Regions from separate parts of the Bacillus sp. SRL543 genome, predicted to be linked through region 3. Evidence: predicted binding sites of a transcription regulator. Region 3 holds the regulator's gene; each other region holds the start of a gene.
The links. The regulator LexA, encoded in region 3, represses DNA repair genes until DNA is damaged. The targets are predictions, from matches to a motif close to CGAACATATGTTCG.
Positions count from the first base shown of each region.

Region 1: AC4E8B_RS04060 (carbohydrate kinase) is a predicted target of LexA. The motif match lies at 2,278-2,291, and genes of this name have one in related genera.
Region 2: AC4E8B_RS07275 (YhjD family protein) is a predicted target of LexA. The motif match lies at 3,959-3,972, and genes of this name have one in related genera.

Region 1 covers NZ_OZ481794.1:760,475-767,422, forward strand. The annotation lists gene AC4E8B_RS04045 (MFS transporter) at 1-132, opposite strand, end outside; gene AC4E8B_RS04050 (MarR family winged helix-turn-helix transcriptional regulator) at 211-630, opposite strand; gene AC4E8B_RS04055 (alanine/glycine:cation symporter family protein) at 786-2,171, shown strand; gene AC4E8B_RS04060 (carbohydrate kinase) at 2,329-3,429, shown strand; gene AC4E8B_RS04065 (pseudouridine-5'-phosphate glycosidase) at 3,445-4,356, shown strand; gene AC4E8B_RS04070 (helix-turn-helix domain-containing protein) at 4,392-4,739, opposite strand; gene AC4E8B_RS04075 (hypothetical protein) at 4,957-5,154, shown strand; cyclic di-GMP riboswitch class I at 5,399-5,505, shown strand; gene AC4E8B_RS04080 (anti-repressor SinI family protein) at 5,541-5,681, shown strand; gene AC4E8B_RS04085 (helix-turn-helix domain-containing protein) at 5,829-6,152, opposite strand; gene AC4E8B_RS04090 (MerR family transcriptional regulator) at 6,383-6,766, shown strand; gene AC4E8B_RS04095 (class I adenylate-forming enzyme family protein) at 6,763-6,948, shown strand, end outside.
Region 2 covers NZ_OZ481794.1:1,410,808-1,417,755, forward strand. The annotation lists gene AC4E8B_RS07255 (M48 family metallopeptidase) at 1-941, shown strand, start outside; gene AC4E8B_RS07260 (hypothetical protein) at 1,056-1,985, shown strand; gene AC4E8B_RS07265 (IDEAL domain-containing protein) at 2,506-2,742, opposite strand; gene AC4E8B_RS07270 (competence protein ComK) at 2,935-3,501, shown strand; gene AC4E8B_RS07275 (YhjD family protein) at 3,525-3,932, opposite strand; gene AC4E8B_RS07280 (S9 family peptidase) at 4,165-6,156, shown strand; gene AC4E8B_RS07285 (LCP family protein) at 6,444-6,948, shown strand, end outside.
Region 3 covers NZ_OZ481794.1:2,042,190-2,049,137, forward strand. The annotation lists gene AC4E8B_RS10290 (hypothetical protein) at 163-408, shown strand; gene AC4E8B_RS10295 (hypothetical protein) at 491-1,012, opposite strand; gene AC4E8B_RS10300 (hypothetical protein) at 1,216-1,623, shown strand; gene AC4E8B_RS10305 (helix-turn-helix domain-containing protein) at 1,732-2,265, shown strand; gene AC4E8B_RS10310 (DL-endopeptidase inhibitor IseA) at 2,425-2,967, opposite strand; gene AC4E8B_RS10315 (DUF4257 domain-containing protein) at 3,173-3,454, opposite strand; gene lexA (transcriptional repressor LexA) at 3,708-4,331, opposite strand; gene yneA (cell division suppressor protein YneA) at 4,490-4,822, shown strand; gene AC4E8B_RS10330 (YneB family resolvase-like protein) at 4,838-5,485, shown strand; gene AC4E8B_RS10335 (DUF896 domain-containing protein) at 5,615-5,854, shown strand; gene tkt (transketolase) at 6,034-6,948, shown strand, end outside.

The DNA of each region.
Region 1 (6,948 bases), 1.3 Mb from region 3:
TTCGCTTCCTTTTAAATCATCGAGAATGTAAATGGGAAGGGTTGTCAGTAATATATAAAAGCCAATGAATAAGAAAAAGCTGGTAATGGAAACACCTAAAAAGTCCTTTGTCCAAAGGGGTTGTTTCTTCATGATTGTCCTCCTTGATGTTCTGTTTACTGAGAGTCTGTGAAGTAGTGAGAAGAAAAACGGAAGGCCTTGCGGGGCTGATCAGCGTCCGGAATTTTGCTTCATTTTTTGCATGACTGACATGGCAGCCATTAATTCTTCTTCAGAAATATCCTCCAGCATTTTTTGTTCGTATCGTTCTACAGCGGCCAGCCAATCTGGATATTGTGTGAGGGCTGCATCCGTGAGCAGGATCTTTTTTTCCCGCTTGTCTTTCCCCGGCACCCTGCTGATCCAGCCGGATTTTTCAAGACGAAGGAGGGCTCTTGTCATGGTCGGTGCCTCAACGCTGAGATAGGTGGAAAGCTCGACCTGTGTGCTGGAGCCTGCTGTTTTCAGCCTGTAGATGATCGGCCATTGTGCGGCATAAAGCCCCATGGGGGTCAGCACGTCGTTCAGGCCTTTTGAGAACTGCCGTGTGCACTGGTTGAAGCTGTGAAAAAAAGGATCCATTTTATTCATATACTATCACCCGTTTCAATTAGTTGCCTAGCTAACTATAAGCTAATAAGACATCTTTGTCCAGTCCGTTTTCATGAAACAGGTTTGAAGAGTGGTCCGAAGGGAATGGGATAAACAGCAGCATTGCGCAAAAAATCTACTGGGGGGAAAGACAATTGGATTCATTTCTTGAGCTTGTAGGAAACATATCGGCATGGCTGTGGGGGCCGCCGATCATTATTATCCTGGCTGGTACAGGCATATATTTAACCTTTTTATTGGGATTCTTCCAATTCAGATACCCGCTTTATATTTTCAAGCAGACCTTTGGCAGCGTGTTTAAAAAGCCGAAAGGGGAGGGGACGGTCACTCCGCTTCAGGCGCTGACATCCGCTCTTTCATCGACCATCGGAGCGGCTAATATTGTCGGTGTCCCGGCAGCCATCATGTTCGGCGGTCCCGGCGCAGTTTTCTGGATGTGGGTCATCGCTTTGATTGGCATGGCCATCAAATTTTCGGAAAGCGTCCTGGCGGTCAAGTACCGCGAGAAAAATGAGGACGGCGAATATGTCGGCGGGCCGATGTATTATATGACAAAAGGGCTTAACATGAAATGGCTTGGCGTCTGGTTTGCCTTTGCCCTTATGATCGAGCTGATCCCAAGCATCATGGTGCAGGGGAACGCGGTTTCGTCTGCTGTTTCAGAAACTTTTGAAATCAGCGGGCTGTGGACGGGAGTTGCCGTTGCAGCAGTTGTATCCCTGATTGTATTCGGCGGAATCAAAAGGATCGGGCAGGTGACCGAAATCCTGGTTCCGTTTATGGCACTGATTTATGTAGGAACAGCACTTGTGATTCTTTTTATGAACATCAGCAAGGTTCCTGAGGTATTGGAATTAATCTTCACGTACGCGTTCCAGCCTGCAGCGGCGATGGGCGGTTTCGCAGGTGCTGCCATCGGCGAGGTCATCCGCTGGGGCTTTGCACGAGGGTTATATTCCAATGAAGCAGGACTGGGGACGGCGCCGATCGCCCATGCCGCTGCACAGACAGATCATCCTGTGCGGCAGGGCTTTTGGGCGATCGTCGGAATTGTCGTTGATACACTGATCGTCTGCTCTGCGACAGCTTTTGTGGTGCTGTCTTCAGGCGTCTGGCAGAGGGAAGGAGCCATGGATGACCCTTCATCCCTGACAACAGCGGCATTCTCTCAGTATTTCGGACAGACGGGGAGCCTCATTGTTACCATTTCACTCATATTTTTTGTGATTTCAACCATCATTGTTGTCATCTTCTACGGATCGAAGCAGGCGGAGTTCCTGTTTGGCGATTTCGCCGGACAGGCCATCAAGTTTGTCTATATCGGTGCCATCATCCTTGGGTCGGTCGGCGCCGCGCAAACGATCTGGCAGTTCCTTGACCTTGCATTGGCGGCGATATTGATTCCGAACATCATCGCCGTACTCCTGCTGAGCAAGCAGGTGAAAGAGCTGAAAAATGAGTTCTTTACCTCGGAAAAATACTATTTGAAGGATATTAAAAAGAAAGATGATGCTGCATAAAGAGACGGGGGTTTCCCCGTCTTTTTTCGTGCAATTCTTTGTGTGGTCTGACTTCATACCTATAAGTCAGACCTATGTTTTTGCCTAAAATCCATTGCTCTTTTATCAAACAAATGTTTATAATTTAGACAAATGTTGATGAAGGCGGTGAAACGCTGTGAATGAAAAAGAACAATCCATTTTAACTTTGATAAAAGAAGACCCGTTTATTTCCCAGAATGAGATTGCAGAGAAGACGGGGCTATCCCGCTCGGCTGCTGCAGGCTATATTTCTTCGCTTGCCAAACAGGGGAAAATCCTTGGCAGGGCTTATATGCTGCCGAACAAGAGAGAAGTGCTCTGCATCGGGGGGGCAAATATCGACCGTAAAATTCAGGCTATTGGCAAAATTGAAAGCGGTACCTCTAATCCATCTGCCAGCTCCCAGTCATGCGGAGGGGTTGCCAGGAATATTGCAGAAAATCTTGGGCGGCTTGGCTGTGACGCAAGTCTCCTGACAGCTGTGGGCGATGATACAGAAGGCAGCTGGCTGCTGGGCTATACAAAGGATTTTGTCGACATCACCCCATCCCAGACGTTGCCGTATACAGCAACAGGAACGTATACAGCCATACTTGACCATGATGGCGAGATGACTGTCGCGTTTGCCGACATGGCTTTGTACGATAGCATAGACTCGGAATTTATTGAAAAAAGATGGGGCTATATTGCTTCAGCAGAGATGGTCCTGCTGGATACCAATTTTCCGGCAGATGTATTGAAAAAGACGATTTCCCGCTGTTATGAAGAATCCGTTCCGCTCTGCATCACGCCGGTTTCTTCTCCAAAGGTGAAAAAGCTGCCCGAAAACCTTCAGGGTGTAACATGGCTGATCGCCAACCATGACGAAGCTGAAGCGCTGTCAGGAATGAAGATAGACAATGATGGAGATTTCTTTAAAGCAGCCGAGAGGATCATGAAAAAAGGCGTGGAGAAGGTTGTCATTACAAGAGGCGACAAAGGGCTGATTTTTTACACGAAGAAAGGCGAGGCAGGAGTGCTGCTTCCGCCGAAGATCAAGGTACAGGATGTGACTGGGGCAGGCGACTCTCTGGTTGCCGGAATCCTTTACGCCCATCTAAAAGGGCTCAATACAGAAAACGCCTGCAAAATCGGCATTGCCTGCAGCATGCTGACGCTGCAATCGGAAGAAACCGTCAGCCCCATTTTAAATAATGTCAGACTGCAGGAAACATTTCAGCAAAACTTCAGCAAATAAAGGAGAGTTATAATAATGCTAGAAAACTATCTTGAATTTTCAGAAGAAGTATTAGAAGCGCGAAAAGCAAATAAACCGGTTGTCGCATTAGAGTCAACGATCATCTCCCACGGCATGCCATACCCGCAGAATATCGTGACAGCCAAAGAAGTGGAAGACATCATCCGCCAAAACGGAGCGGTGCCGGCAACCATTGCCATCATCAATGGAAAAATAAAGATCGGAATCTCTGAGGACGAGCTTGAGTTCCTTGCCCAAAGCAAGGATATTGAAAAAGCAAGCCGCCGCGACCTGCCTTATCTAATCGCCCAGGGCAAAAATGGGGCAACCACAGTTGCAGCCACGATGATCTGCGCAGAGCTTGCAGGAATTGAAGTATTCGTCACAGGCGGAATCGGCGGCGTCCACCGCGAAGCCGAAACTACCATGGACATCTCTGCTGACCTGCAGGAGCTCGCCCGGACAAATGTAGCGGTCGTCTGCGCAGGCGCCAAGTCCATCCTGGATATCGGCCTGACACTTGAATACCTGGAGACACACGGCGTACCGGTCGTCGGCTATGAAACAGACAAGCTGCCGGCATTCTACACCCGCACAAGCCCATTCGAAGTCAACCACCGCGTTGACGCTCCTGAAGATGCAGCCAGCCTGATCCGCACAAAATGGGATCTTGGCCTCAATGGAGGAGTTGTCATCGCTAATCCGATCCCGGAAGAAGATGCCCTGGAAGAAAGCTTCATCACAAACGTCATCGAAACGGCGCTGCAGGAAGCAAAAGACAACAAGATTGCCGGAAAGCTGGTCACACCTTTCCTCCTAAGCAAAGTAAAAGAACTGACAGAAGGAACAAGCCTCACAGCCAACATCGCGCTGGTTAAGCACAATGCTGAAGTTGGAGCGAAGATTGCGGTGAAGCTGCAGAAATAATGGTGGAGAGCCGGTCCTGTGAGGGGGCCGGTTTTTTACTGCCTTTTTTTCTGTTCGCGATTATATTTTAAGAAATCAAGATAATAGCTGAAATCCTCTTTAGAGATGCCCTGTTCTATTGCTTCGTGTACAATTTCTATCCACTCCGGATCTGCTGCCATCTCAGTATGGTGATTTCTGGTATGATCTTCAATCTCAATCAGTTCATCAAGGCGTACCTCCAAAGCTCCTGCCAGCTTGGATAAGATCTGGAGTGACGGATTCATCTGGACGTCTCTTTCAATATAGCTAAGATACGACTTAGATATGGCAGCCTTTTTTGCCAATGCATTAAGTGAGTAGCCTTTTTTTAATCTCAGATATTTTAATTTTTTTCCGAGCATAGTATCTACTCCCTTACACACATTTCATACATTATAACGAACATTATAGTAATTTATAAAATACGAAAAAGTAAGAAAACGAGAGTATATTCAAGATAAAGAACGGAATTCGTTCTATTTGACGAAAATATGAATAAATATGGAAATTTATATAAATGAAAGCATAAACTATACTACTTGTAACATAGCAGAAGAATTTCTTGGAAGGAGCTCCCCCATGTACCGAAAAAACTGCACTAAATGCCACCGGCCATCCTACAGCAGCAGCGAAATAGGCGAATGGCTCTGCCCGGTGTGCGGGAATGATTTGACGCTGTTTCCGTTTTTTGATGCGTTTACTTTCGAGCGGCTTCCTGTGAAGGTGGTGCCTTTTAAGAGAAAGATGGAGAGTTATAAGGGGAGGATCATTAAATAGATAGAGGAAATAAGGCTCATATAGAAGCTGTCGACTAAAAGAGCAAAAACATAACACTTTACCCTTAAATTCACCGGGCCATAAGTCTCATTTGTTTTTGGATTATTACTAAAACTATCCAATTATCCTTCTTTTTGTCGAATAATATCTTAAAATAATTTGAAGGATTTGACAAAAAACAACACGATTATGTTGGAAAACCTTTTATAGTAGTCTTAAGAGGATATGAAAAAAGGCATGACGAAGCAGAAAAAGGCAAACCTGTTGAAAGATAGGGACGCAAAGTCACAGGTCTACCGCGCCTATAGACAGCAAAGTCGGAAGAGGCGCCAGGATGGCTGGATTGCCTGGAATACGATACGTATTTTAGGGGGAAGAGGTTGGTTATGAAGAATAATTTGCAGGAATTCGATTTGGAATGGGTGGCACTTATTGCTGAAGCAAAGGAAATTGGCCTGAAAAAAGAAGATATACTTAACTTTCTTGCCGGCCAGCCGGCAATGGATCTGATTGCGGATAACGGCTGAAAACATAATAACAGAATATAGAAAGCTAAGTGTTTCTCTGCAGGAGAAATGCTTTTTTATTTTGCGGAAACGTCACGGAGGTTGCGGAGGCTGTCAATTGGTATGCTGACTGTTTGCCGTTTTTTTATATAACAGCCTCGGATATAGCTATTTTTTTTGATTGATTCTCCATTTATTGAATTCGAGGAATTCGCGGAACTGGTCCTTCGAGATGCCGGAATCCATCGCTTCTTTAACGATATTCATCCATTCAGAATCCAATTCTTCTTTATTGGGCTGGTCCAGGATCAGCGTATCGACCGGAACATGAAGAACAGCTGAGATTTTTTCCAAAAATTGAATGGAAGGGTTTGTCTGAAGATTTCTTTCAAGGGAGCTTAAGTAGGACTTTGCTACGCCTGCCTGTTCTGCGAGCTCTGAAAGTGACATCTTTTTCTCCTGACGCAGTCTTTTAACACGTTCGCCAATCATTTATTTCACACACCTTTTATCCAGAAGTTATATGATCGAGGGCTATTTATTAAGAACGTTTTGTTCAATCATTATATTTCATTTTAACACAATAGTAATATTTTTTCCTAAGGGTGCAGCCGAAAAAATCAAATTTTTCTTAATAAAAACAGGATTTACTGAAGCTTGAACTTTACGTTAACGTAAATGATATATTAGTGTCAGAATAGTTAATGAATTCGGGTGATAGCATGGAATACACGATATCGGAGCTGGCCAGCGAGTTCCAGGTCAGCACCAGGACCATCAGATATTATGAAGAGCTTGGCTTATTATGCCCCAAAAGAGATGAAAACGGCAGGCGGATTTTTGCGAAAAAGGATTATATCCGGCTGAAGCTGATTTTCCGCGGCAAGCGATTTGGATTTAAGCTCGATGAAATCAAAGAGATGATTGTCCTGTTTGACCAGGACCGGTCGGGAAGGAAGCAGCTGGAACGGACGGTTGAGTATGGCAGGGAGAGAGTAAAGGAGGTGAACGCCCGCATCGGGGAGCTGCTTTTTTTAAAAGGGGAAATGGAAAAGATGCTGGACCAATTCGAAAAAAGGCTGGACGAAAAGGGGGATCATATATGAACGTATCTGAACTGCTGGCGAGGAACGGAAGGAAATATCCAAACAGGGAGGCTGTCATTTCAGGCGAGGAGAGGCTTTCCTATAGTGAGCTGAACAGCAGGGTCAATAAGCTGGCAGATGCATTGAGGTCCAGGGGCTATGGCAAGGGAGATCGCATGCTGCTTTTCATGCCGAATGTTCCG
Region 2 (6,948 bases), 630 kb from region 3:
CGTTTGCCGCCACTTTTCCTTTAAGCTTTATCAGCTATTCGCTCTCCAAGAGCTATAATATCTCAACACAGTCTTTCGGTTCCTGGATGAAGGATGAACTGATTGATTTCTGGGTTAATTACGCAACGATGTTCATCCTGGTTGCAGTGCTTTACTGGCTGATGAAAAAAAGCGCTAAAAGGTGGTGGCTGTATGCATGGCTATTATCGGTGCCATTCACGCTTTTCATGATGTTCCTCCAGCCTGTTGTGATCGATCCGCTTTACAATGATTTTTATCCGCTGAAAAATAAAGAGCTGGAACAAAAGATCCTTCAATTGGCGAGTGAGGCTCATATCCCTGCGGAGCATGTGTTTGAAGTAAATATGGCGGAGAAGACCAACTCGCTTAATGCATATGTAACAGGCATAGGTGCAAATTCACGGATCGTATTATGGGATACCACACTCAGCCGGCTGAGTGATGACCAGATTCTGTTCATTATGGCGCATGAAATGGCACACTATGTAGAGAAGCATATATACATAGGGATTGCGGGATATTTAGTGCTCTCATTGATCGGACTGTATCTCATATCGAAGCTGATGAATCTGGTGATTGCAAGATGGGGGAGAGCATTTAAGGTACAGGAGGTTTCCGACATCCGCTCACTCCCGCTGTTCCTTGCGCTCCTTTCGGTACTGCTGTTTGCCGCCAGTCCGGTTACCAACCTTGTCTCAAGATATCAGGAAATGAGGGCTGACCGGTATGCCATTGAAATGACCGATGATCCGGAAGCGGCAATAGGGACATTCCAGGAGTTGACAAAGGCTGGCCTGAGCCAGGTAAAGCCGCCGCTGCTTGTGAAAATTTTCCGGTACGGGCATCCGACCATGCTGGAGCGGATCTCCACGCTCGAAGAGTATGAAATGAATAAACGAACCGGATCCGGCAGCAAATAGCAGCGGAGAAGGAGAGGGGCTTCCGGCGTCGGCTGGAGCCTCTTTTGTTTAATGAATCTTTTTCACAGCTTATTTCGTATGATAACTATACAACTGAAAAAGGGGACCTTAAATATGAATTTGGATCAGAGCATTGCTGAAGCAAGGCAGCGGGAGCAGCTGTACGAAAAGTATAAAAGGCGCCTTGATGTACTGAAGGCTGAAAGAGATCAGGAAAAGGCTTCATCAGAGAGGCTGAAGACCACTTGGGAAAAGGAGCTGAAGGAAGCGGATAAGCTCGAAGGCCCTTCGTTGTCAGGCTTCTTCCTGATGCTCAGCGGAAAAAAGGAAGAAAGACTGCAAAAAGAAAAAGAGGAAGCCTACAAAGCAAGGCTGCTGTATGATGAGTCCCTGAAAAAGCTGAATGATCTTGAAGCTGACATCAGCACATACAGGGAAAGAGCTGCTGTGCTGGAAACGGCTGGGGCAGACTACAAAGAGCTGCTGATGGAAAAAGAGCGTCTGATCCTCAAGGAAGGCGGGGCTGTCAGCGACATGCTTTTTCACTTATCAGACCAGCTGGAGGAAAGGAAAGCGATGCTTCAGGAAATACATGAAGCTGAAAGTGCATTGGCGGAGTCTAGGGAAGCCTTGCGTAAAGCTGATGGCGAGCTTTCAAGCGCGAAGAATTGGGGTTTCCTCGATCTTGCCGGTGGGGACTTCCTCTCGACCATGGCGAAAAGATCACATATGGACAAGGCGAAAGAGTCTTTGCATGACGCGCAGCACAACCTGAAAAAGCTGCAGAAGGAGCTTGATGACCTTGGCCGCTCCATTTCTGCCGAGCTTGAGGTGGGAAGCTTTTTGGGCATTGCCGATCTTTTCTTTGATAATATCTTTTCCGATTGGATGGTTCAGGAGAAAATCAATGCCTCTGCTGATAAAGTGAAGGAATGCCTGAATGTGCTTGAGGACCTCGAAATCGAGCTCAGAACGGAGAAAGATGCAGCTGAACAGGAGATTGAAAGCTTAAAAGAGAAGAGGATTGAGTATTTGGGGCAGTGAACGGTCCATGTTTATAAAAGCAGACCCTCCGGCCGGGGCCGGAGGGTTCTTATGCTTGAAACTGCAGTATGCGGGTCATACAGGCGCTGCCACAGGACGTGGCGTTCTTAGACCGCGTTCCTTTATTGTGCAAGCGCCCTCCGCTTTTCTATTGTCCAGCTCCGGCTCCTAGGTGCTCGAGTCATAAGCCACTCCAGGATTAAAGGCATAGACCGCCTTTTATCCTGAAGCGTCTTATGCTTGTCGCACCTGAACAGTCGCCTCCGCTTTTCTAATTGTCCAGCTCCGGGCGCTAGCCCCTCGAGTCATAAGCCACTTTGGAACCGAAGGCAAAGAACGCCTTCAATTCCAAAGCGTCTTATGCTTGTCGGGGCTGGGCAAGCGCCCTCCGCTTTTCTATCTGTCCAGCTCCGGCTCCTAGGTGCTCGAGTCATAAGCCACTCCAGGATTAAAGGCATAGACCGCCTTTTATCCTGGAGCGTCTTATGCTTGTCGCACCTGAACAGTCGCCTCCGCTTTTCTAGTTCCCAAATTTTTCGTTCAGTTCTTTGTATTTTTTGGATAGCCGGGTGAACAGGGCCTGGTTGCGGTCATCGAGGGCTTGATCGATTTTTTTGGCCAGTTTTTCTTTTTCTGATATCAGCTGCACTTCCGACAAGAGCATATCAATGTAGAGGTGTAAGACGTACGTGTCCTTAAGCTGTTTGCGGTTCAGTGTGTTCTTTTTCATCGACTCTGCATATGACTTCTCTTTCATGAAAATCACCCCTGCTGCTTTTTAATATTATATGGAGGAGCGGGGGAAAATTCAACTAAATTATTTAAATTTTTAGAAAATTTATTCGTGAGGTATATGATTGGCAATAATTAACTAAAAATTTGCAATTATCTGGAATAATAGTGGTATAATGAAATGAAACGAAGAGCAAAGGAGATGAATCACTTGGATATGCATAAAAAAAGATTGGTAGAGGAATACGAAATAAATCCTTCTACAATGATCATCATGCCGCAGGCATACGGCAAAAAAGTTTATTCGCGGATATTTGAGGTGGAAGATGAGTTTCTGTCCCCGTTCAAACCGTTTGATATTGTCAAAAAAAGCTGCGGCTACTTCGGTTCCTCATATGAAGGAAGGAAGGATGCGACAAAAGATATCATTGGCGTTACGCATAAAGTCCCAATCGTCATCGACCCGACAAACCTGCTATATTTTTTTCCGACAACTTCCCCGAACAACCCCGATTGCATCTGGATCTCCTATGAGCATATTGCAGCCCACAATCGCACAGATCCCTCACATACCAAGGTCGTATTCGGAAACAGGCACACACTGATCCTCCCTGTATCATCCAGTTCGTTTGAAAATCAGCTCCTCAGGACAGCCCATCTAAGGACAAAGCTTCACCAGCGGATCGAAGGGCACGGCAGGAAAATGTTCTATTTTACAGATAATCAGAGGCCCAACAAAGCTTCAGAGCCTGCTGGCAGCTACCGCAACAGGCGGCTTGAGTGACGGCATGCGCCTCCGGCGATAAGTCACCGGTGCTGCCCTGGGCTCTTTAGATGGAGGCGGCTTTCTTCCTGCATCGCCCATCGTTTGAACAAGTAATATTCCATCAGCTCCTGCACCCTGTTGCGGATTCTCGGATTAAAATAGTTATGGTGCTCTTCGTACCCCTTATAAAGGAACATGAACATTGTGAATGCTTCATCCCGCTTTATTTCCTGGACCTGGAGGCGGTTATCCTTCATATAGCGCTTAACGCCTGCCAGCTCCGTCTGGATGAATTTCATCGTATCCTCAATTAAATTCAGGTAAGGCTTTTTGAGTTTAAAGGGACTATTGTTAATCACAGCAATATCCCTGTTCAGCACAACCAATACCATAGGAAGATAGATTGCCTGCTCCATAATATTTCGGTCATCCTCTGGAATTCTTGTCATATCAGCTTGCTCCTCCGAACAGAAGTAGAACGTATGTTCGTTAATATTTTACTTAATCCCGGCTCTCTATGCAAGTCGAATTTGGCGTCTCTTTTTAACAGTCTTCCTCATATTCAGGCATAGAGCTCATTTAGAGCAGAAAAAAATAATTTTTCCTGAAAAAATGCCAGTCAGGCAGGAAAAGTATTTCTGTTGTCGAAATAAGTAGAATGGTTTTACATATGAAGGGGAGATGATTATCATGGCAAAAAACACCATTGCATCAAAAGATCTGCATCATTTAAAATCAGCGGCCGACCCCCAGCTGGCGCCGAATGGCAAGGATTGTGTCTATACGGAAACCGTCATCCTGGAGGAAAAGGATGCATACAGCTCCAATCTTTATTACATAAACACGGAAGAACTAAGCGCTCCTGTCCAATGGACATTCGGTACATGGCGCAATCATTCGCCGCGCTGGTCGCAGGACGGCAGCAGAGTGGCCTTCGTATCAAACCGCAGCGGGAAAAATCAGATCCACATCCTTTCCGCAGCCGGCGGAGAGGCCCGCCAGCTTACATACTGCAAAAACGGTGCCGGCAATCCGGTATGGTCGCCCGACGGCTCCAAAATCGCCTTTACTGTTTCCCTCGGGGAGGGAGAATCGGTTAAGGACCGCGAAGGCGGGGAGGAAAAGGAAGAAAAGCCTGCACCGCTTGAAGTGAATAAGATGAGATATAAATCTGATGCCCAAGGCTTCTGGAACGGGAAGTTCACCCATATTGCCATTGCCTGCACTGAATCCGGAGATATCGAGCAGCTGACAGAGGGAGAGAATGATTACAGCCTTCAAAGCTGGTCGCCGGACGGGAAGTACATAGCTGTCGCAGCAGACTTGAGCAAAGACAAGGATTTTTCATACGGCAGTGATGCCTGCCTGATCAATCTTGAAACGAAAGAGCATGAGCAAATCACCAATGGTACAGGCTATTTCGGCAATATCACCTGGTCGCCTGACAGCCGCTATCTTGGTTTGATCGGGCATGAAAGGGAGTTTGAGAATGCTACGCTTTCAAAAGCGTGGATTTATGACCGGGAACAGGGAGAATTGCGCTGCCTGACAGCAGATACAGACCTGCTGATCGGGGATTATGCGATCGGCGACTTCCAGCAGGGAGCCGTATCCCCAGGCCTTCTTTGGTCAAATGATAATCGGAGCTTCTATTTCCTGGCCACTGATAATGGCAGCACGGCAGTTTACTACGGGACGGTTGAAGGAGAGCTGTTTCCTGCGCTGCTGGACAGGCAGCATGTCTATGGCCTGTCAACCGGAGGGAATGATGACAGAGCTGTAGTGGCTGTAAGCAAGCCCGACCATCCGGGTGACCTGTTCCTGCTGGAAATCACTACAGGCAAACTGGAGCAGCTGACGGCTGTCAACTCTGAGTTTTTGGAGAAAACCGGCCTTTCCGCAGCAGAACCGATTGAATTTACTTCCGCTGACGGATGGGATCTCCATGGCTGGCTGATGAAGCCTGCCGGTTTTGAAGAAGGGAAGAAATATCCGCTGGTCCTTGAAATCCATGGCGGGCCGCATGCGATGTATGCCAATTCCTATTTCCATGAGTTCCAGGTTCTTGCAGCTAAAGGCTATGCTGTGCTTTATATCAATCCAAGGGGCAGCCATGGCTACGGGCAGAAATTTGTGGATGCCGTCCGCGGTGACTACGGTGGCAGGGATTACGAGGATTTGATGGATGCAGTAGATTATGTGCTGAAGGAATATCCGTTCATCGACCAGGACAGGCTCGGAGTGACGGGAGGAAGCTACGGCGGCTTCATGACCAATTGGATCATCGGCCACACAGACAGGTTCAAGGCAGCCGTAACTCAGCGATCGATCTCAAACTGGATCAGTTTCTATGGAGTAAGCGACATCGGCTATTATTTCACAGATTGGCAGATCCAAGCGGGGCTTGATGATATCGAAAAGCTTTGGAAGCACTCGCCGCTTGCTTACGTTGATCAAATGAATACGCCTTTGCTGATCCTTCACGGCGAAAAGGATTTCCGCTGTCCTATTGAACAGGCGGAACAGCTGTTCATCAGCCTGAAGCACCGCAAAAAAGAAACGAGCTTTGTCCGGTTCCCTGAATCCAATCATGAGCTCTCCAGGAGCGGGAAGCCTTCGCTCCGGATCAGCCGCCTTGATTATATCTCAGGCTGGTTTGACAAGCATTTGTAATCTTTTTTCCAGTAAATAGCAGGATAATCCGGAAAAACAACCGCAAAGCTGTGAGTCTTTGCGGTTTTTTGTGTACAATAAGATTAAAGGACAGTCCCTAAAGCCGCAAAATCAGACAAGTAATCCTAAAGGCTGCAAGGACAAGCGAAACTTTTTATACACCAACACAGTCTTATAAAGTGGTATGCATTTTTACAAAACTATGGCTTTGATTATGCGGTCATGCTGGTATTCCCGGAAAGAACCGCTTTCCTCAGGCCTGATTATAAAAGGGAAGGATAGTTGCGATGAGATCGGACCGGTACGAAAAGAAGCAGAAAAAGAAGAAGCGAAAGTGGAAGCTTGTTGTTCTATTCCTGCTTTTAATTATAGCTGTCACACTTGGGTATGCCTATTACCAGTTCAACCAGGGTGTAGCCCAGTCAGAAGATAAAGTAAAAAATATGAAAGAAGTGAAATATGAATTCAATGGCGAAACAGACAAATACGGAGGCACGAACGTATTGCTGCTTGGAAGCGATGCCCGCGGGGAAGAAACGCCGCGGACCGACACCATCATGGTAGGCCAGTACCATCCTGATAAGGGGACCTATAAAATCATATCCATCATGAGGGATTCGTATGTAGACATCCCGGGACATGGGAAAAACAGGATCAATGCTGCGTTTGCATACGGCGGCCCAGAATTATTGAGGCAGACGATCAAAGAGAATTTTGATATTGATATCCAGTATTATTCGATCGTAGATTTTCAGGGATTTGTCCAGCTTATTGATGAAGCATTTCCGAATG
Region 3 (6,948 bases):
TGGTTCATTCTTGCCTTTTCATATTTCTTTTTATTCGGATATGGTCCTGCCGGGCCATACTGGATGCTCATATAGCTTGCTTTTTACTCAATATGTTAGTTTATTTTCCTCTTTCCTACCGCGATAAGATTGCTTATAATACACTAAAAAGGGAGGGGACAAATGGATAATTCTCCGGTCTGGCCAAAAGCAGCTGCCATCTTTCTCTTTTTAGCATCAACCTCATTCTTAATTATGGGTAAGAAAGAATTGTTCTTTGTGGCCACGGTATCACTGATTTTTTTTGCTTCTTTGGCAAGAACTATTCTTCATTCCAAGCAAAAAGATAGATCATATAACTTTAACTTGGTGATGACTATTTTCTTTGGATTGTCACTATCTTTCGGCATATTCTATTTTTTCTTTTAATGGAAAAAAACCTTTCTCACTCTAGAGGACTTTTTCTAATTCAAAAAAGGCCCTTTTATCCTTAAAGGGCTGAATTTCTTCCTTACTTTGGCTGTGCCTCGGTGACAGTAGTTCCTAGGAGTGTGTTGTCCACATAACTGTTTAATTTCCAGCGTCCTTCCCTGACTGGAGTAATATTCGCGACGAATTTTAATGCATTTTCCGAATAGGGCATGCTCTGTTTTTCATCGCTGGACAAATCAACCACCATGGTGTTCGCAAGGTATATCTCCTCGTTTTTATCTTTCTCACTGATCCCCTTAATGGTAACTTTCTCATGAAGCATTTTCTTTTTTTCTTCTGGTGTCACCCATAAATACCAAGTGTGTATCCCTTGTGTATCTACCCTGAATACATCCGGAGAAAGGGCGTATTTTCCTGATTCTCCATATAAATTTAAAGACTTCCCTTCCAGTTCTATAACTGTATGAGGTGTGGGCGACCAGGTCTTCAGTTCCTCTGTAGAATTGTGGCTTACAGCAAGAAGGTCTTTTTTTTCATTTTCATTAGAACATCCTGAACTTATCAATAGGATGAAGAGTACGTAAGTTAATATTTTCTTCAAAAATCTATCTCCCAACTGTATAATTTATACAATTATAACCTGATATTTTAACGGCAGGAATATCAAGAGGGTTGGGAAAATTTTTATAGCCTATGGTTTATATATAATCAGGGCATTACTTTCTAAATTTCAGAGGGAATGGATGTCCTTTTTTAATGGATTAAAGATAGATAAATCGAAAATTCTAAAGGGTGGTTATGTGCATGCACTTTGAAAGGATACTGAATTTGACTGAACTGGAAGCATGGGACATTTTTTTGGAAGATAGAACTTATCGGATGATTATCATTGATGAAAAAAGGGCCTGTACTCTTGCTGATTTCCCCCAGGAAGATCATGTACCATCTGATGAAATGAGATCAAATATCGTTAAAGCAGAAGTATACTCAGTGGAAAAAGTTCTGGATGATCATATATATCACCTGGACCAGCTGGCAAAAAGCTTTACTGATCATCTTGCACTTGCACATTGCCATGTTAGAGTGAATTTTTATGCAGGAAACTTGGAGTATGCGCTGAATGACCATGTTAAAAGCAAATTTGGCTGCAGTTACGAAGAGATTCCTTTGAAGAGCTTTTTTTATCTAAATCAAAATCTGGATTCCAAGTAAGACAAGCAGTATGGCAGCCATTTTTTTATTAAAATTGCACATTCGACCTGAACCAGCCCTTCTCATTTTTGCAGGAGGGCTTTATTATGTTAAAGAGGGAGGTATGAAATGAAACGTGACTGGCTGATAACACTCAGGAAAAGCAAAAATATGACTCAAGCAGATGTGGCCGATCTGATTTTCATCGATCGTGCTTATTATTCACAAATTGAATCTGGAACAAGGAATCCCAGTGTTGATATAAGCAGGAATATCGCCAAAGTACTGGATATTAACCCTTCGCTGTTATTATCTGATTTAGCCGCCTTTCAAGAGGTGTTTACGCAGACGAAATGCATGCTGGCACACAGTGACCTTGAGCTGAGGTATACATGGATCTTTGATTCTGCTAATCAGGCGGAAGTTAATCAGTTCATAGGTGCCAGGGATGATGAATTAAGTTTTTGCATCGATTCGCAAAAACTGATATCCCTGAAGCAGAGAGTGATTGATACAAAAGAAACATCAGGAACATTTGCAGAATACGAATATAACAATGAAGTACACACGCATTACATAGTAGGATATCCCTTGCTTGGGGACGATGGGGAATTAATTGGCATTGGTACATTTGGGATTAAAATAAATGCATTGGGTCTTTAATTATAAAATACAGGTAATTGCATCTTCTAATCGATTCGATTTTAAAACTAATACAGTTCAGAATGAATGCGATAATTAGCCATGTATAAATTTATAGGAATTTTAAAGCAATAGGAAATTGCCTTGAACAATCGTCCAAGGCAGTGCATGTTCCTTACATTATCTCACCGCATCAAAAGCATTAATCTGCCACTTCCCGAGGACCTTTACAAACGTAACTTTTTTCTTTTCATATTGCTTTTCGCCGTAAGGGACCGTAAATTCGAACTGGCGGATATCTTTTCTGGAATAGATGAGCTTTGCTTTGGCTTTATTCCATTCAAGCAGGCTGCCGCCATCAGCATTCGGCTGTGCCATCTTGCCTTTATACTCAATGAATCTGTATTTTTTGTAGCCTTTGCTGATGGCATTTAAGGTGAATGATTCATTAAGGTACTTGGTCAGCTTGCTTTTAGTATTGATTTCACTGCACAGGTAGCGATATTCCGTGCCTTTGTATTGAAAAGTTTTGATAGAGCAGGCTGTGTTCTTTTTGGATGGGATATGGCCGTTCATGCTGTTCCAGTGATGCACACGTGCGTTAACCGCCAGTTCGATTGCTTTCTTGCTGCTTAAGTCTCCGCCCGCGGATTTTGCTGAGGCGCCAAGACTGAATGTAAACAGGGCGACAGCGGCTAACAGGATGGATAATAGTTTTTTCATTTTAAAGCCTCCAATAAGTGTATTTGCTTTCTAACCTTATATTACCTTTCCTTCTCCTCAAAAGAGTTACAGAAAAGTTACCGAAATGCAGATGATTGTTTACAGTTTTCAGGCGTAAAAAGAGCCTCTTCCCAACTTTCCGGGAGAGGCTTCTTACGTTTGTACTCGTGATAGTTTCAGCATAATTTCCGCTTTTCCTCCTGTTTCATTTCTTTTCGGCCCTTATTAAGTCAAGACTGCGGATCAAGGCTTCACCGCCCAGTCCTGCAAGCATGGACAGGAATGCTACCTTCAAGAGGGAGCTTGCATCTGATGAAAGCACAAGCAGCGCTGAGGCGAGTGATCCCAATACCATTTCCTCCAAAAAGCCGAGATAGATGAATTGCTTCGTTCTTTTCGGCATGATCAGCTTCCCGTGTTTCTTTAGATGCCCAACCGCGCCGACAAGGCCACCAATGAATATTGCGAAGACGACATGCTGCCACATTTGCCTCACACTCCTAAAGCCGGAATTTTTGGTGCGACCTTAGGTCAATCATGGTGTTGCTTCTATTATATAACAGACCTGCCGGGTGAAGATATGGATAAAATGACTGAATTTTCAGATTTATTTAATAGTACATATTTACTCTTCAGGAAAAACTAAGCAGCAGCAGATGCGACTATTCTAGTATTCACAAGGTTTTTTGAGCAGAAAACAGCCCAGGCGATCAGGTGCCCGGGCTGAGAGAATCATATAATCAGTGAATATGGCGGTATACGCCAATGACCTTGCCGAGAATGGAAACATTCCGGAGGATGATCGGCTCCATTGTAGAGTTTTCAGGCTGAAGCCTGATATAATCCCTTTCCTTGAAGAACCGCTTGACGGTTGCTTCATCTTCATCTGTCATTGCCACGACAATATCGCCGTTGTTGGCTGACTGCTGCTGGCGGACGATGACATAGTCGCCGTCAAGGATGCCGGCTTCGATCATACTTTCACCCATGATCTCAAGCATGAAGACCTGTTCGGCTGCCGGTGCCATGCTTTCCGGCAGCGGGAAGAATTCTTCTACATTTTCAATCGCGGTGATCGGCTGTCCTGCTGTGACCTTCCCGAGTATAGGGACATTTACAACATTGTTCCTTGGGATATGTGATGTCTCATCAAGCTCCAGGATTTCAATTGCGCGCGGCTTTGTCGGATCCCTTCTGATCATCCCCTTGCTTTCGAGCCGGGCGAGATGCCCGTGCACTGTCGAGCTGGACGCCAGGCCGACCGCTTCCCCGATTTCCCTTACTGAAGGGGGATAACCTTTTGCCTTTACTTCTTCTTTGATAAATTCCAGTATGTCCTGCTGCCTTTTGGATATTTTAGCCATGTATTCGCACCCCGTATGGTTATTATTGATTAAATTATAGCATGTACCCGAAACAGATACAAACATAAGTTCGAATTTTTGTTGACGGAAAACACATGTTCGGTTTATAATAAATTCAACGAAATGCGAACATATATTCTTATGACGGGGTGTCTTTTATGAAAAAATTGTGGAACCAGTATTCATATGCTATTATACTTATCGTTTTAAGCTTTGGGTCGGCTTTGCTGCTTACCGGATATGACAGGATTTTCGGGGAAGAAGACTATATAGAAGTAACAGTAGATGAAGGTGATACATTATGGGGGCTGTCTCAGCAATTTTCGGAAAAGCACAAGCTGTCAGCAGAAGAATTCGTGATGTGGGTGGAAGAGGAGAACGGAATAGCGGGCAGCACGATCAAAGCGGGTGAGCAGATCCTTATCCCGGTAAAAGCGGACAGCCATACAAGGCAGCTGCAGGATGACCTTCAGAACTTTGCGGGTGAATAACATAAAGGAGCATATATGAAAGCAGTAATCTATTGCAGGGTATCAACAACAAAAGAAACACAGGAAACATCACTGGAGAGGCAGGAAGAGGAACTGGCTGCACTTGCCGGGGAAAAAGGCTTTGAAGTAGCCGCAGTCATCAGGGAACAGGCCAGCGGGTATGACCTGGAGAGGGACGGTGTGCTTGAGCTCCTTGACCTTATTAAGACTGAGGGGATCAAAGCCATCCTCATCCAGGATGAAACGAGGCTCGGAAGGGGCAATGCAAAAATCGCCCTGCTTCACTTCATATATAAAGAGGGCGCTATGCTCTACAGCATTTCCCATAATGGGGAGCTGCAGCTTTCCGAATCAGATTCCATGGTTCTTAATATTGTCTCAATGGTGGAAGAATATCAGCGCAAGCTGCATAATATCAAGATCAAAAGAGGCATGAAAAGGGCAGTGCACAGAGGGTTCAGGCCGGAGAAGAACCTTAAGAATCTGGGGGAGCACTCCGGAAGGGAGCGGATTGAGGTTCCAATAGAAGAAATTGTCCGCCTTAGAGCCAGCAAGCTTACATTTTCGGAGATTGCGGCAACTCTCAGGGGCTTCGGCTATCCTATTTCCAAGGCGACGGTGCACAGGCGCTATCAGGAATACATAGATGCACAGGAAGAGTAAGAGTGTTTGCCTTGGCAAACGCTTTTTTTTATAGTAACATTTGATGTATTCTCCGGCCGTTTAGACCAGGGTTTTAAGGGGAAACGACTAGAGAAAGCTAAATGAAATGAATGAAAAAGGAGCGTTATTATGCTGCCTAAAGATAAAATGGCCAGAATCAATGAGCTGGCAAACAAAGCAAAAACCACAGGACTGACGACCGAAGAGGCCAAGGAGCAGACGAAGCTTCGCAGCGAGTATCTGCAGACTTTCCGTTCCAATATGCTTACAACCTTAAAAGGTGTAACCATCATGGATCCCAAAGGGAATGATGTTACACCGAAAAAGATCAAAAAGCTCCGCGAGGACGAAAAGAAACGCCTTCATTGATGCACCATGCCAAAAAGGGACTCATAAATATGTGTTCCCTTTTTGGATTTATTTTTGGTTCTCTTTTACATACAGGTTTTCAAAATGCACAAGCTATACAGAAGCTTCTCAGTTGTGTAAAATTAAGAGCCGCTATAATATTAAAAAGTAAGATTCTTTATAAAGGAAGGATGTAGTATATGTTTGAATCTATTGATGATTTGTCGATAAGCTCGATCAGAACTTTATCTATCGATGCGATTGAAAAAGCTAATTCCGGCCACCCTGGCATGCCGATGGGGGCAGCTCCGATGGCATATACACTCTGGAGCCGTTTCATGAACCATAACCCGGCTAATCCTGAGTGGTTTAACCGTGACAGGTTTGTCCTGTCTGCAGGACATGGCTCTATGCTTTTATACAGCCTGCTGCACTTATCAGGCTACGGTCTCACAATCGATGATTTGAAGGAATTCCGCCAGTGGGGAAGCAAAACTCCTGGACACCCTGAATATAAACATACGAAGGGCGTAGACGCGACAACAGGCCCGCTTGGACAAGGCATTGCCATGGCAGTCGGCATGGCCATGGCAGAACGCCATCTTGCAGCTGTTTACAATAAAGACAAGTATAATGTAGTCGACCACTTTACATACAGCATCTGCGGCGACGGTGACCTCATGGAAGGTGTATCTGCCGAAGCTGCATCGCTTGCAGGCCACTTGAAGCTTGGCAAGCTGGTTGTCCTTTATGATTCAAATGATATCTCCCTTGACGGCGATCTTGACCGTTCTTTCTCTGAAAGTGTAGCGCAAAGATTTGAATCATACGGATGGCAATATATCCGTGTTGAGGATGGCAATGATCTTAGCGAAGTAGCGAATGCGCTTGAAGAAGCAAGAGGAGATCTTGACCGCCCGACTATGATCGAAGTAAAAACGGTCATCGGATTTGGTTCTCCAAATAAATCCGGAAAATCTGACGTACACGGAGCCCCGCTTGGAGCTGATGAGCTTAAGCTGACGAAGGAAGCTTACAAGTGGACCTTTGAAGAAGATTTCCATGTTCCGGAGGAAGTGTACAGCCACTTCAAAAAGCATATCGCTGACCGCGGA